Regions from separate parts of the Paenibacillus antri genome, predicted to be linked through region 1. Evidence: riboswitches for the same ligand, from Rfam matches in the RefSeq annotation. Region 1 holds a riboswitch; the other holds the start of a gene.

The links. Region 1 has a riboswitch for cobalamin ahead of nrdI (class Ib ribonucleoside-diphosphate reductase assembly flavoprotein NrdI). Riboswitches for the same ligand answer to the same signal wherever they lie in the genome.
Region 2: another riboswitch for cobalamin. It lies ahead of FE782_RS15265 (ABC transporter substrate-binding protein); the one in region 1 lies ahead of nrdI (class Ib ribonucleoside-diphosphate reductase assembly flavoprotein NrdI).

Annotation. Positions count from the first base shown of each region.
Region 1 is NZ_VCIW01000010.1:126,560-134,039, forward strand. Features, by position in the region: gene FE782_RS16160 (beta-galactosidase) at 1-133, shown strand, start outside; gene FE782_RS16165 (glycoside hydrolase family 2 TIM barrel-domain containing protein) at 194-2,623, shown strand; cobalamin riboswitch at 2,723-2,917, shown strand; gene nrdI (class Ib ribonucleoside-diphosphate reductase assembly flavoprotein NrdI) at 3,058-3,417, shown strand; gene nrdE (class 1b ribonucleoside-diphosphate reductase subunit alpha) at 3,404-5,488, shown strand; gene nrdF (class 1b ribonucleoside-diphosphate reductase subunit beta) at 5,511-6,470, shown strand; gene FE782_RS16185 (hypothetical protein) at 6,598-7,386, shown strand.
Region 2 is NZ_VCIW01000009.1:143,680-151,159, forward strand. Features, by position in the region: gene FE782_RS15230 (helix-turn-helix domain-containing protein) at 1-137, shown strand, start outside; gene FE782_RS15235 (NAD-dependent epimerase/dehydratase family protein) at 139-1,050, opposite strand; gene FE782_RS15240 (hypothetical protein) at 1,293-1,751, shown strand; gene FE782_RS15245 (MFS transporter) at 1,882-3,102, shown strand; gene FE782_RS15250 (hypothetical protein) at 3,196-3,432, shown strand; gene FE782_RS15255 (Lrp/AsnC family transcriptional regulator) at 3,563-4,054, shown strand; gene FE782_RS15260 (aminotransferase class I/II-fold pyridoxal phosphate-dependent enzyme) at 4,073-5,248, shown strand; cobalamin riboswitch at 5,350-5,558, shown strand; gene FE782_RS15265 (ABC transporter substrate-binding protein) at 5,756-6,733, shown strand; gene FE782_RS15270 (FecCD family ABC transporter permease) at 6,735-7,480, shown strand, end outside.

The DNA.
Region 1 (7,480 bases):
CGTCATGAACTTCAGCGGCGCGCCGCAGACCGTCGCGCTTGACGCTCATGCGTACGTCGACTTGGAGACCGGCGCGTCCGTGACGGGCGAGCTGGCGCTGCCGACGAACGGGATTCGCATGCTGAAGCGATAGTGGAATCGAGGAGGTCTTCCCGAACGGGAGGCCTCTTTCTTGAAACGGGGAGGAACGGACATGGAAGGAAGAATCAGATATTCGTTCGACCGGGAGTGGCGGTTTGCGCTCGGCGACATCGCCGGCGCGGAGGCCGTCGCGTTCGAAGACGGTTCGTGGCGTACCGTGCATGCGCCTCACGACTGGAGCGCGGAAGGCGCGTTCGACGAGCATGCCCCTTCCGGCGGCGACGGCGGATATCTCCCGGGCGGCGTCGGCTGGTACCGTAAGTCGTTCGTCGCCGACGAGGCATGGATAGGCCGGAAGGCGACCGTCCAGTTCGACGGCGTCTATATGAACAGCGACGTCTGGGTGAACGGGGCGCATCTAGGGCGGTACCCGTTCGGCTACGGGAGCTTCGAGTACGACCTGACGCCGCATCTCGTCTTCGGCGGAACGAACGTCATTGCGGTCCGGGTCGACAACGGCGCACAGCCGAACTCGCGTTGGTATTCGGGCTCCGGCATCACGCGCCGCGTCTGGCTGCAGGCGACGGACCGGCTGCATATCGACCGGTTCGGCGTCTTCGTAACGACGCCGGACGTCTCGCCGGACGGGGCGACGGTCGCGGTCGCAACGCGCGTCGTCAACGACGGCGATCGAGCGGCGGAGGGGATCGTTCTGCGCGCGGAGGCGCTCGATGCGCGGGGCGCCGTAATTGCGTCCGTCGAGACGGTATCGGCGCCGATCGAAGCCGGAGCGACGCTGGAGCTGCGGCAGGAGCTTCGGCTGGAACGGCCGGCGCTGTGGTCCGTCGAAAACCCGCAGCTGTATACCCTTCGAACGACGCTCGTCCGCAGCGGCGAGACGGTAGACGCGGAGGAGACGACGTTCGGCGTGCGTTCCGCCGTGTTCGACCGCGACCGCGGGTTTCTGCTGAACGGCCGTCAGGTCAAAATCAACGGCGTCTGTCTGCATCACGACGGCGGGTGCGTCGGTGCGGCCGTGCCGGTGCGGGTGTGGGAGCGGAGATTGCAGCTGTTGAAGGAGATGGGCTGCAACGGCATTCGAATGAGCCATAACCCGCCCGATCCCGAGCTGCTCGACTTGTGCGACCGGATGGGCTTCCTCGTGATGGGCGAAGCGTTCGACGAGTGGACGATCACGAAGTGGAAGAACGGGCGCGCGGACGTCCACGGCTATGCCGAATATTTCGACGCGTGGGCGGAGCGCGATCTGACGACGATGCTCCGGCGCGACCGGAATCATCCGTCCGTCGTCATCTGGAGCGTCGGCAACGAAATTCCGGAGCAGCGGGAGCCGGACGGGCACGACGTCGCCCGTCGGCTGATCGACGTCTGCCGCCGCGAAGACCCGACGCGTCCCGTGACAGCGGCCTGCGACAACATCGAAGCGGAGCCGGTACCCGCGACGGAGGCGTTCCTCGAGACGCTTGACGTGGTGGGTTACAATTACGTCGGGCGCTGGCGCACGCGGACGGAGACGTTCTATAGCGAGGACCGGCACCGGTATCCGCACAGACGGGTCATCGGGACCGAAAATCCCGGCATCGTGTCCGTCCGAGGGGAGTATTCGTTGGAGCCGTCGACGGACGAGTGGTGGCGCGCTCCGTATCCGACGGCCATGATCGGGGTCGAACAGCTCTGGAAGTATACGCGGATGCACGACTTCGTCGCCGGCGACTTCATGTGGACGGGCATCGATTATATCGGCGAGACGAGATGGCCGAACAAGAACGCCAGCTTCGGCGTGATCGACACATGCGGATTTCCGAAGGACGGCTATTATTTCTACCAGAGCCAGTGGACGGACCGTCCGATGGCTCACCTGTTTCCGCATTGGAATTGGGCGGGGCAGGAAGGGCGGGTCCTCCCGGTCGTCTGCTACACGAATTGCGAGAGCGCGGAGTTGTTCGTGAACGGCAAGTCGTTCGGGGTCAAGTCGTATGAATTTCCCCGGCAAGGGATGACGAAGGAGTGGGCGCATTTCGAACGGCCGTACGTCCACGTCACGACGTCCGATCTGCATCTGACGTGGGACGTCCCGTACGAGCCGGGCACGCTGCGGCTCGTCGGGTATAGAGGAGGCGCGGTCGCCGTCGAGACGGAGGTCGCGACGACGGGGGAACCGGCGGCGATCCTGGTCGAAGCGGATCGCGCGACGATCGCGGCGGACGGCCGCGACGTCTGCCATGTGACGGTGCGCGTCGTCGACGAGGCGGGCAGAACCGTTCCGACCGCCGACGTGCAGCTCGCGTTCCGCGCGGAAGGCGCGGGAGCGCTGATCGGCGCCGACAACGGCAAGCCCGACTGCCATGAGCCTTATAAGTCGAACCGCCGCCGGACGTTCAACGGCTTGGCGCTGGCGATCGTGCAGTCGACGCTGGATGCGGGAGACGTTCGCGTCACGGTAGAGGCCGAAGGCTTAGGCTCGGCGAGCGTAGAGCTCGAAAGCGTGGCCGATATACGTATCTATGAAGCCCGAATCTAGCGAAGACGGAAGAGGAGCCGCCTCGAGCGGCTCCTCGTTTTTTTCGTTATCGACGTTGACAACCTCAATATATTGAGATAAATTAGTATCCAACATCTACATATTGTTTTTCGAATAGGTGTCTTACTTTCGAGCCGAAAGTAGACTTAATAGGGAAGCCCGGTGAAAATCCGGCGCGGTCCCGCCACTGTATGGAGGAGTGCGCTTCAATACGCCACTGGCCGGTATTCGGCCGGGAAGGCGAAGCGCATGACGATTCCGAGCCAGGAGACCTGCCTATTCTCGACAACCCCTACGGCAGATAGGAAGGTGTCCGACGTTTGCTTCGTTTGCAGCGTGCTTTTTTTTCGCATGAGCTGTCCTCAAAGCGTATTCGGCATCGCGTTCCTTGCCGGGTGCGCTTTTTTTTATGCAGGAGAGGAGCCCGATCGACGATGTTAGTGATGTTCGAATCCAGAACCGGCAACGTGCAGCGCTTCATTCGGAAGCTGCAGCTGCCGTCGCGCAAAATCCAGGACGAGCTGACGGTGGACGAGCCGTTCGTGCTGGTCACGTATACGACCGGGTTCGGCCAGCCGCCCGAGAAGGTCATGGCGTTCTTGAACAACAATTCCGCTTTCCTTCGCGGGGTGGCGGCCAGCGGCAATCGGAATTGGGGCGAGAGCTTCGCGAAGAGCGCGGACTCTATCTCCCGCGCGTTCGGCGTGCCGATCGTCTCGAAGTTCGAGCTGTCGGGCACGAGCCGCGACGTACAAACTTTTCTCACGGGGGTACAGCGACTTGCGACATATTGAGTTGAACAATCTGCTGATGCAGCGGGATCGGGAAGGCTTCTTCCGGCTGGAGCGGGATCGGGAAGCGGTCGCCGCCTTCATGGACGAGGTGGCGGGCAAGAGCGTCGTCTTCGCGACGACGAAAGAAAGAATGAAGCACTTGATCGAACGCGACTATTACGAGAACGTCTATGCGTCCTATACCGAAGAAGAAGTCGACGACGTCTATCGGATCGCGTATCGGTACGACTTTACGTTCCCTTCCTATATGGCGGCCAGTAAGTTCTACACCGATTACGCGCTCAAGAGCAACGACGGCACGAAATATTACGAGCATTACGCGGACAGGGTCGCCATGGTGGCGCTTCATCTGGGCCGCGGGAACGTCGACGTCGCTCGCGCGTTGACGAGCGCGATGATGGAGCAGCGGGTGCAGCCGGCGACGCCGACGTTCCTCAACGCGGGGAAGAGCCGGCGCGGCGAGATGGTGTCCTGCTTCCTGCTGGAGATGGACGACACGTTGAATTCGATCAACTACGTGCTCTCCACCTGCATGCAGCTGTCGAAGCTGGGCGGCGGCGTCGCGGTCAACCTGTCGAAGCTGCGGGGAAGAGGCGAGTCGATCAAAGGGGTGGAAGGCGCGGCCAAGGGAATCATGCCGGTGCTGAAGCTGATGGAGGACGCGTTCTCTTACGCCGATCAGATGGGGCAGCGGAAGGGGTCCGGGGCCGCGTACTACAACATTTTCGGCTGGGACGTTATGGAGTTCTTAGACAGCAAGAAAATTAACGCGGACGAAAAGACCCGGTTGAAGACGTTATCGATCGGGCTGATCGTGCCGCAGAAGTTTTACGACTTGGCGGAGCGCAACGAACCGCTTCATGTGTTCGCGCCTTACACCGTGTACAAAGCGTACGGCGCGCATCTCGACGATCTGGACGTCGACGCCATGTACGAGACGCTGCTGGCCGACGACCGCGTGAAGAAGAAGGTCGTTATGAGCGCCAGAGACATGCTCGTGAAGATCGCTTCGGTGCAGATGGAATCCGGTTATCCGTACATCATGAACAAGACGAACGCGAACCGAGGCCATGCGTTGAAGAACATCGGCAGCGTGCGGATGTCCAACTTATGCACCGAAATTTTCCAGCTGCAAGAGACGTCGGAAATCGGCGATTACGGCCAGCCCGATCTCATCCGCCGGGACATTAGCTGCAATCTCGCGTCGCTGAACATCGCGAACGTGATGGAGCTTCGCAAGATCCGGGAGTCGGTGCACGAGGGGATGACCGCCTTGACCGCCGTCAGCGATATGACGGCCATCGTGAACGCGCCGGGCGTCGCGAAGGCGAACCGCGAGCTGCACTCGGTCGGGTTAGGCGCCATGAACCTTCACGGGTATTTGGCGAAGCACAAGATCGCGTACGAAAGCGAAGAGGCGAAGGATTTCGTCCGGGCGTTCTTCATGGCGGTCAATTATTATTCGATCGAAAAGAGTATGTGGATCGCGCGGGACACCGGCCGGACGTTCCAGGGCTTCGAGCAATCCGAGTACGCGTCCGGCGCTTATTTCGCCCGCTATCGGGAGACGGACTACCGTCCGGCGACCCCGCGCGTCGCAGCGCTGTTCGAGGGCGTCGACCTGCCGACGCCGGACGATTGGAGGCGGCTCGAGGAAGAAGTCCAGCGGCATGGACTATACCACGCCTATCGTTTGGCCATCGCGCCGACGCAGAGCATCTCGTACGTGCAGAACGCGACGTCCAGCGTCATGCCGATCGTCGAGCTGATCGAAACGAGGACGTACGCCAACTCGACGACCTACTATCCGATGCCGTTCCTGCAGCCGGATAACGTTTTTTACTATAAGTCCGCCTATCAGATGAACCAGTTCAAGGTGCTCGACCTGATCGCCGAAATTCAAGCGCACGTCGATCAAGGCATCTCGACCGTACTGCACGTGAACAGCGACATTACGACGCGCGAGCTCGCCCGGTACTATATTTACGCGGCTCGCAAAGGGTTGAAGTCGCTGTATTATACGAGAACGAACCGATTGTCCGTGGAAGATTGCATCGCCTGCTCGGTATAAATCGCTAGATAGGAGAACCGCCATGGAAGCATTGCGCGCCGTCAATTGGAACCGGTCGGACGACGACTTTACGATTAACTTTTGGAATCAGAACATTATGCAATTTTGGACCGACGAGGAGATTCCGCTGTCGGACGACAAGATGTCGTGGCTGACGCTGTCGGACGAGCAGCGCGACGTCTATATGAAGGTGCTCGCAGGGTTAACGCTGCTGGACACGGTGCAGGGCGGCGTCGGCATGCCGAGGCTCGTCGAGCATGTCGACGGATTGCAGCGCAAAGCCGTCCTCAGCTTTATGGGGATGATGGAGCAAATCCACGCGAAGTCGTACAGCAGCATCTTCACGACGCTGGCGACGGGCGAAGAAATCGACCGCCTGTTTCGGTGGGTCGAACGGCATCCGTTACTGCAGCGGAAGGCGGAAACGGTGACGGCTTACTACAATTCTATTACGGATCGCAAAGGGTTGTACTTGGCGATGGCCGCCTCGGTGCTGCTTGAAAGCTATTTGTTTTACAGCGGCTTCTTCTATCCGCTCTACTTGGCGGGGCAAGGGAAGATGACGAGCAGCGGCGAAATCATCGATCTCATTTTGCGGGACGAGAGCATCCATGGATTGTACGTCGGCGTACTGGCCCAGGAGGTGTTCGCGGAGCTGCTTCCGGGCGAGCAGGCCGAAGCGGAAGAGACGGTGCGGGGGCTGCTCGACTTGCTGCATGACAATGAGACGCGCTACACGGAAGAGGTGTACGCTCCCGTCGGACTGGCCGGCGAAGTGACGGCGTTCCTTCGCTACAACGCGAACAAGGCGTTCATGAACTTGGGCCTCGAGCCGCCCTTCGCCGAGGAGGAGATCAATCCGATCGTCATGAACGGGCTTCGCACCCAGACGAAGCAGCACGATTTCTTCTCGAAGAAGGGGAACGGCTACGTGCGCACGATTCGCGTCGAACCGCTGCGGGACGAGGATTTTGTGTTCTGAACATCGCTTGAATAAAAACCTCGATTCGTAAGCTTTTCAACGAATCGAGGTTTTTCAATGATTGACGATGTAGAAGTTTGGGGACAGTAACGACATACGCGGAACACTATGATTCGGAGGGATAGGGTTGAATGAGTCCCGTAAGTCGACGCGTTATCGGCGACAAAAGGCCTTTGTCAGTATGTACGGCACGACCCAGCTACAACCCAAGAAGCCTCTGGTTGTGGCTGCTTGGTCGGTGGCCTTCCCGGGCTTCGGTCATCTTCTCCTGAACAAATATTTACGCGGGTATGCGTTGCTCCTATGGGAATTCTTCATCAATCAAAGAATCCAATTGAATACAGCCATGGTTTATTCCTTCAACGGTCAATTTCAAGCGGCTAGGGATATCCTTGACCCGAAATTGATGGGATTGTACATTCCTGTCTATCTCTTCGCGATTTGGGACAGCTACCGAACGACCGTCGACTTGAATAAGCTATATGTACTCGCCGATCGGGAAAACGCCCCGACCCGAAGCTTTACGATAGGGGCGCTGGAGATCAATTACTTGGATAAGCGCAAGCCTTGGCTTGCCGCAATGTGGTCGGCAGCGATTCCGAGCATAGGACAGTTGTACATGCATCGGATCGTATTTGCTGCATCTGTGCTTCTTTACACCATCTTCATCGTTGAGAATTCAAGATTATTGTTGTCCATCCACTATTTAATCCTCGGGGATGTGCAAACTTCTTCCGCCGTCCTGGATGTGCAGTGGGTACTGTATTTTCCGTCGTTTTATTTCTTTACGATTTACGATGCGTACATCAATGCCGTGGAAAACAATAATCTGTACGACGATGACTTACGAAATTATTTGATTCGGAAGTATCAACCGGCCGGGAAAGTGATCCGTCCAGGAAAAAAGGTGGTCTAGTGCAAATTTTCGCTACATTCGAATATTCCCCTCTTCTCGAGCTGGCGATTTCGGAATTAAAGGCTAGGGACGTAGGGGAAATATACGCCGTGCC
Region 2 (7,480 bases), on a different contig from region 1:
TGCTGCTGGAGACGGACCTGCTCCTGGACGACGTCGCGGAGAGCTGCGGGTATCAGAACGGGTATTATTTCAACCGGGTGTTTACGAAAGAGATGGGCGTGACGCCGGGACGGTTTCGGAAAACGAACCAAATGTAACCTACCGCAAATACTCGCGGATGCCGTCCGAAAACCGGATCGGCGGCGTTCGATATGCCTCGTAGAAGGGCGTGCCTTCGCGGCAAATGTTTTCTTCGAGCAGCATGGCCAGCTGATTGCCGGTGATCGGGAAGAAGGGGAACCGCTCGAACAGGCGCACGGCCGGCTTCATAAGCCAGAGCGGCGCATGGACGAGGGCGATACGACGGCGGCCGATCGCGGCGCCGATATCCCGCAGCATGTCGTTGTAGGCGATCTGCTCCGGGCCGCCGACGTCGAACGCGACGTCGACCGGCTCGTACGTCAGCGCCTTGACGAAGACGTCGGCGACGGTGCGCAGCGACACGGGCTGCATGCGGTAGCGGCCGTCGCCGATGACCGGGGTGAGCGGCAACCGCGCAAGCCCGGCCAGCATGTTGACGAATTCGTCGCCGGGGCCGAACACGACCGACGGTCGAAAGATAACGTAGGGGATTCCGCTCGACCGCACGAGCTCCTCCCCCGCCCGCTTGGAGCGGAAGTAGCCCGTCGTCGCGCCCGGACGGGCGCCTAGAGCGCTCATATGGATAAACCGCTTGCCTTCCGCGGCGGCGAAGCCGGCGTCGACGCACGCCGCGACGAGGCGCCGCGTCCCTTCTTCGTGGACCCGTTCGAAGGTGACGCCCCGCGAAGGCGCCTCGCGGATGATGCCGACGAGATGGATGACCGCGTCCGCGTCCGCCAACGCGGCCCGATACGTCTCCGGCGCAAGCAGGTCGCCCCGGACGACGCGCGCGCGCGGCGAACCGGCGGCGGCCCCGCGAAGCCGGCTTCCCGGGCGTACTAAACAGATCGCTTCGTGGCCATGTTCCGCCAAAGCGTCGACGACGGCGGTGCCGACGTAGCCGGTCGCTCCCGTGACGAATACGCGCATCCTCTTCCAACCCCTTCCACTATTCCACCTCATTGTAAATCAAAGACGTTCGAAAGGGAACGCCGGCGACGGCGACTTTTTTCCCGGGCGGGATTTCGTTACAATAAGGGAAGTCATGCTTATCGTTTCCGAAGGGGGAGAAGCCGTGAAATACTTATGGGGAACGCTGCTCGTCTTCGCCCTGATTTTCTTAATTTGCGGCGTATATTACTTTAGCAAGCTATAGAAGAGGAGAATATCCGATGTCGCAGCAGCAACAGCAAGTGTGCCCTTGGTGTCAGATGGAGATTACGTGGGACGAGGAGCTCGGACCGGAGCCGAATTGTCCCCACTGCTATAACGAGCTGGCCGAATACCGGACGGTGTCCATTCCGCTGAGGAAGGACGGGGGTATCGCGTTCGACGAAGAGTCGAACGACGACTGGAACCGGTACACGCGCGCGGCGGAGCAGTATTTGGACGCGCAAGAAGAAGTGCCGGAATGTCCGCAATGCCAGGAGTACATGGTGCACGCGGGCGAGCAGATCGTCTCCGAGACGGCGTTCGCGCCGAAGACGCCGTCGCCGATGTTCCCGCCGTTCCTCAAGGCTCCGTTCCGGCTCGATATGTTCGTATGCCCGCACTGCTTCACGGTGCATCAACGGCTGAGCTCGAAAGACAAGGCGGCGCTCGTCCGCCGTCTCGGCGAAGAGCAGGACTGATTCCCGGCTCGCGCGCGGCTTCTGCGGGCCCCCTCTTTTTTCCAAGACGTTTCCGTTCCGCGAATTTGGGCAACCTACGTGGAAGCTACGCGCAAGGGAACGAAACAAGGGGAACAAAGGGGTACGAACCATGCCGCAAAAGCTGGAGCGCTCGGGAGGCCGTCTCGACGGCCAAACTCGGCTTCTACTTCTCGTCAACGCTTTGTTTGCATGCGCCAACGCGCTATCCGGAGCCTTCGTCAACGTCTATCTGTGGAAGGCCAAACAAGATTTCGCGATGATCGGTTGGTTCGCGCTGTCTCACCAAATCGTGATGGCGACGATGTTCGTCGTGATCGGCAAGTGGGTGAAAGAACGCAACAAGATGAATTCGCTGCGGCTCGGCGTCGCGCTCGCGGCGATCTTCTACTTGCTCGTGCTGCTGCTCGGCAAGAGCGCGGCGCAGTGGGTCGTCTTGCTCGGGGGCGTACAGGGCATGTCTTCGGCGTTCTTCTGGCTCGCCTTCAACGTCGTGTATTTCGAGGTGACCGATCGCGATAACCGAGACCGCTTCAACGGCTGGGCCGGACTGCTCGGCTCCGCCGTCGGCATGGCCGCGCCGTGGATTTCGGGCTTCCTCATCACGAGGATGCCGGACACGACCGGCTACCGTCTCATCTTCTCGATCTCGCTCGGCGTGTTCGTCGTCGGCGCGTTCGTCAGCTTCTTCCTGAAGAAGCGCCCGGTGCAGCAAAACTATGAATGGCTGTACGGCATCAAGCAGCTCCGACAGCAGGGCAACGGGTGGCGGAGCGCTTACCCGGCGCTGTTCGCGCAGGGCGTAAGGGAAGGCGTCTTCGGCTTCTTGATCGGCCTGATGGTGTATATCGCGACGAAGAACGAGCTGCAGCTCGGCAATTACGCGCTGATTACGTCGGCCGTGTCGCTCGTCGCCTTCTTCTTGGCGGGGAGGCTCGTCAAGCCGGGGCGGCGGTCGATCCCGATGCTCGCGGGGGCGCTCGCCATGACGCTGATCATCTTGCCGTTCTTCTGGCAGGTGAACTACACGACGCTGATCGTCTTCGGGATCGTGGTCGCCCTGTTTTACCCGCTGTACTCGATTCCGATCACGTCGACGATCTTCGATATGATCGGCGCGAACACGGAGAGCGCGGAGCACAGGGTCGAATACGTCGTGCTGCGGGAGACGGCGCTCAATATGGGGCGGATTCTAGGTACGATCGCGTTCATCGCGGTCGTATCCTTCACGAAGGAGCCGACGCATATTACGACGTTAATGTTGATTTTGGGGGCGGCGCCGATCTTCTCGTGGTTTTTCATTCGGAAGCATCTGGCCGAAGGCGGGCGCTGAGCGCCCTTTTTTTATCGCATGGTTGCATAAAAATACGTTCGTGCGTATAATTATGAATATGGTCATACGAAAGATGAAAGGCGGCGGGTCGAAGTGAAAATCGCATTCGAAATCAAAGTCCCCGAGGCGGAAGCGTTCTTCGGTTTGATGAACGAAGCGGCGGACGCGAACGCGCGGTACGAGGCGCTGCTGAGCGCCGGTCCGAACGTGATCGCGGCCTACGACGGGGAGAAGCTGGTCGGTGTCGGCGCCGGAGGCGACGTGACGGTGCATCCGGCGTATCTACGGCGCGACATCGAGCACAATATGAAGAAATTGGTCCGTTGGTAACGGCATAACGCGGCGAAACTCCCGAGAACGGGAGTTTTTTTGTTTTGCAGGAAGGACCTCGCTTCGGGTAATATGGAAGGTATCTTCAAAAATTCAAAAGTCGATTGACGACCAGGGGGGAACGCAACACATGACGGAGCTTCAATTGAGGATTCTCGAACTGTTGAAAGAGGATTCCAGGCGCGATGCCGCGCTGCTCGCCACGATGTTGGACGAAAGCGAGGAGACGATTCGAGCGGCGATCCGCGAGATGGAAGACAACAACGTCATCGTGAAATACGCGACGGTCGTCAATTGGTCCAAGGTCGATCAAGAGAAGGTTACCGCGCTCATCGAAGTGCAAATCACGCCGGAGCGCGGACACGGCTTCGACGCGATCGCGGAGCGCATTTATTTATATCCGGAGGTCAAGAGCGTGTATTTGATGTCGGGCGCCTACGATCTGCAGGTCGAGATCGAAGGGAAGAGCCTGCGCGAGATCGCTTCGTTCGTCTCCAATAAGCTGTCTACGCTCGAGCGCGTGCTCTCGACGAAGACGTTTTTCATCTTGAAAAAATACAAACAGGACGGCATCATATTCGAGGGCCGCGAAGGCGATCACCGAATGGTCGTGTCGCCGTAATTATAGGAGGTGCGCGCCATGAAACGGTATTTGACTCCGTTCGTGCAGGCGATCCCTCCGTCGGGGATACGCAAATTTTTCGATTTGGTCAGCGGCAGCAAAGACATCATCTCCCTCGGCGTCGGGGAGCCGGATTTCGTGACGCCGTGGCGGTTCCGCGACGCGGCCGTCAACGGTCTCGAGCAAGGACGCACGACGTATACGCATAACGCCGGCCTCCCGGAGCTCCGCGAGGCGATCGCCGAGTATCTTTATAATCAATTCGCCGTGAAATACGAGCCGAGAGACGAGGTGCTCGTCACGGTCGGCGGCAGCGAAGCGATCGATCTGGCGCTGCGGGCGCTCGTGTCGCCCGGCGACGAAGTGCTCGTGCCGGAGCCGTGCTACGTGTCGTATTCGCCGATCACGGCGATCGGCGGCGGCATCCCGGTCGGCATCGAGACGTTCGCGAAGGACCAGTTCAAGCTGCGCGCGGATTCGCTGAAGGCGGCGATTACGCCGCGGACGAAGGTGCTGATCCTCAGCTACCCGAGCAACCCGACCGGAGGCATCATGACGCGCGAGGACTACGAGCCGATCGCGAAGCTCGTGGAGGAGCACGATCTCATCGTCATCTCCGACGAAATCTACGCCGAGCTGTCGTACGACGGCAAGCATTGCAGCTTCGCGTCCTTGCCGGGCATGCGGGACCGCACGATCCTCGTGAGCGGCTTCTCGAAGGCGTTCGCGATGACCGGCTGGCGCATGGGGTACGCGTGCGGCCACCCGGACATTATCGGCGCGATGCTGAAGATCCACCAGTATACGGTCATGTGCGCGCCCGTCATGGGGCAGCTGGCGGCGATCGAAGCGCTGAAGAACGGCATGGAAGAGAAGGATCGGATGGTCGAGTCGTATAACCAGCGCCGCCGTCTCGTCGTGAAGGGCTTCCGCGACATCGGCCTCGACATTCACGAACCGCACGGGGCGTTCTATGCGTTCCCGTCGATCGCGAAGACCGGCCTCTCGTCGGAGGAGTTCGCGCAGCGGCTGCTCGTCGAAGGCAAGGTCGCCGCGGTGCCGGGCCATGTGTTCGGCCTCGGCGGGGAAGGCTTCCTGCGCTGCTCGTACGCGACGTCGGTCGCGAATTTGACCGAGGCGATCGACCGGATCGGCGCGTTCGTGCATACGCTGAGAGCGACGCAGAACGCGTAAAGCGAGATCGGTTTGTCGAAAGACGTTGAAAATTGTATTGTCAGGCGGAACCATTTTCCCTATAATCGTCTTTATGAGATGAGCAACACCTGAATTGAATTGCTTGATTTACGTTCTTGGGTCCTTGTTCGCGCACGCAGCGCGGGCAAGGTGAAAAGGGAAGCCGGTGCGAGTCCGGCGCGGTCCCGCCACTGTAACTTGGGGATGCGTTTCGATATGCCACTGTTTCGCGAACGACAAGCGGAATGGGAAGGCGAAGCGCGTCATTCAACCCATAAGCCAGGAGACCTGCCTAAGAGCGATTGCTGACAACTCCTTCGAGGAAAAGGATGCGGCTCGACGCAGGACGCCAAGCGTACGCTTGGTCGCGCGTTCCTGAACTCGTTGTGCCAGCCTTCCGTTTCTATTCGAGACGGAAGGCTTTTCTTTTTTTTGTCATTCGGCAAGCAAGCGGCGGTGCGATTCTCTCTCATAGAAAAACAACAGGGTCGAGGAGAGGTTATCGGTATGTGGAAGCGTTGGTTAACAGGGTTGTTGTCGGTCGTATTGGCGGTCGCGCTGGCGGCGTGCGGAGGCAATGCCGGGGAGACGGCGCCGCCGGCGGCGGAACCGGCTCCGCAAGGCGAGGAGTCTCCTGCGGAGGCGCCGGCGGAATCGTCCGCGGAGGCGGCGTATCCGCTGACGGTGACGGACGCGTCGGGAACGGACGTCGTGTTCGAGAAGGCGCCGGAGCGGATCGTCTCCATCGCGCCGAGCGAGACGGAGGTGCTGTTCGCGGTCGGCGCGGGCGCGAACGTCGTCGGCGTCGACGATTGGAGCGACTTCCCGGCGGACGTCGAAGGGCTGCCGCGCGTCGGCGGGCTCGAAGCGAACGTCGAGGCGATTCTCGAGCTGGAGCCGGACGTCGTCTTCGCGGGTTGGTCGATGAGCGCGGCGACGATCGAGGAGCTGCGGAAGCTCGGGCTGACGGTGTACGCGTTCGAGACGCAGACGCTGGACGAAGCGATCGCGCATATCCGCGAGGTGGGCAAGATCGTAGACAACGCGGCGGAGGCGGAAGCGGTCGCGGTCAAGATGGAAGCCGACCGGCAGAAGGTCGTCGACGCGGTCGCGGGGCTGACCGACGCGGAGAAGAAGAAGGTGTACGTCGAATTTTCCCCGGGCTGGACGGTCGGCAAGGGCGAATTCATGGACGAGCTGTTGACGTTGGCCGGCGGAGTGAACGTCGCCGATCAGCCCGGCTGGTACGAGATCAGCGAGGAGAACATTATCGAGGCGAATCCGGAAGTGATCTTGTATAGCGCCGGAGTAGAAGGATTGGAAGGCATCATTACGGGACGAGCCGGGTGGAGCAAAATCGACGCGCTCGCGAACGGTCAGATGTTTGCGATCGACGACAACCTGATCTCGCGTCCGGGACCGCGCCTCACGGAAGCGCTCCTCGAGGTCGCGAAGGCGCTCTATCCGGAACGGATCGGACAATAATATGAGGCGAAAGCTGATCGGATGGGGAGGAGCGGGAGCGCTGCTCCTCCTTCTGTCTCTCGTCGTCAGCGTATCGCTCGGTTCGGCTTCCACGCTCGGCGTCGGCACGGTGTGGCGCGTCTTGGTCGGCGCGCTGCCGGGAATCGGCGGGCTCGTGGAACCGACGTGGTCCGTCGCTCACGAGCAGATCGTTCTGCAGGTGCGGCTGCCCCGCATCGCGCTCGGCATGCTCGTCGGCGCGGCGCTCGCGACGGCGGGCGCGGGCTTCCAGGGCGTGCTGCGCAATCCGCTCGCCGATCCGTTCACGCTCGGGGTCGCCTCGGGCGCGTCGGTCGGCGCAGCGTTCCTCATCTTGACGAACGCGCAGTTTCTCTTCGGCTTCGCGACGATCCCCGTCGTCGCGTTCTGCACCGGCATGGCGACGCTGTGCGCGGTGTACCTGCTGGCGCGGGTCGACGGCGGCATGCGGCGGGAGACGCTCATCCTCGCCGGAGTCGTGCTGAGCGCGTTCCTCGGCGCGGTCGTCTCCTTCATGGTGTCGCTGTCCGACGACGTCGTCAACCAGATCGTCTTCTGGCTGATGGGCAGCCTCACGCTGCGCGGTTGGCCGTATTCCGCGGCCGTCGCGCCGTACGTCGCCGTCGGCGTCGTCGTCTTATGCGCGTACGCCCGGACGCTCAACTTGTTCGAGCTGGGCGAGCGAAGCGCCGCCCACCTCGGGGTGCGGGTCGAGCGGACGCGTTGGAT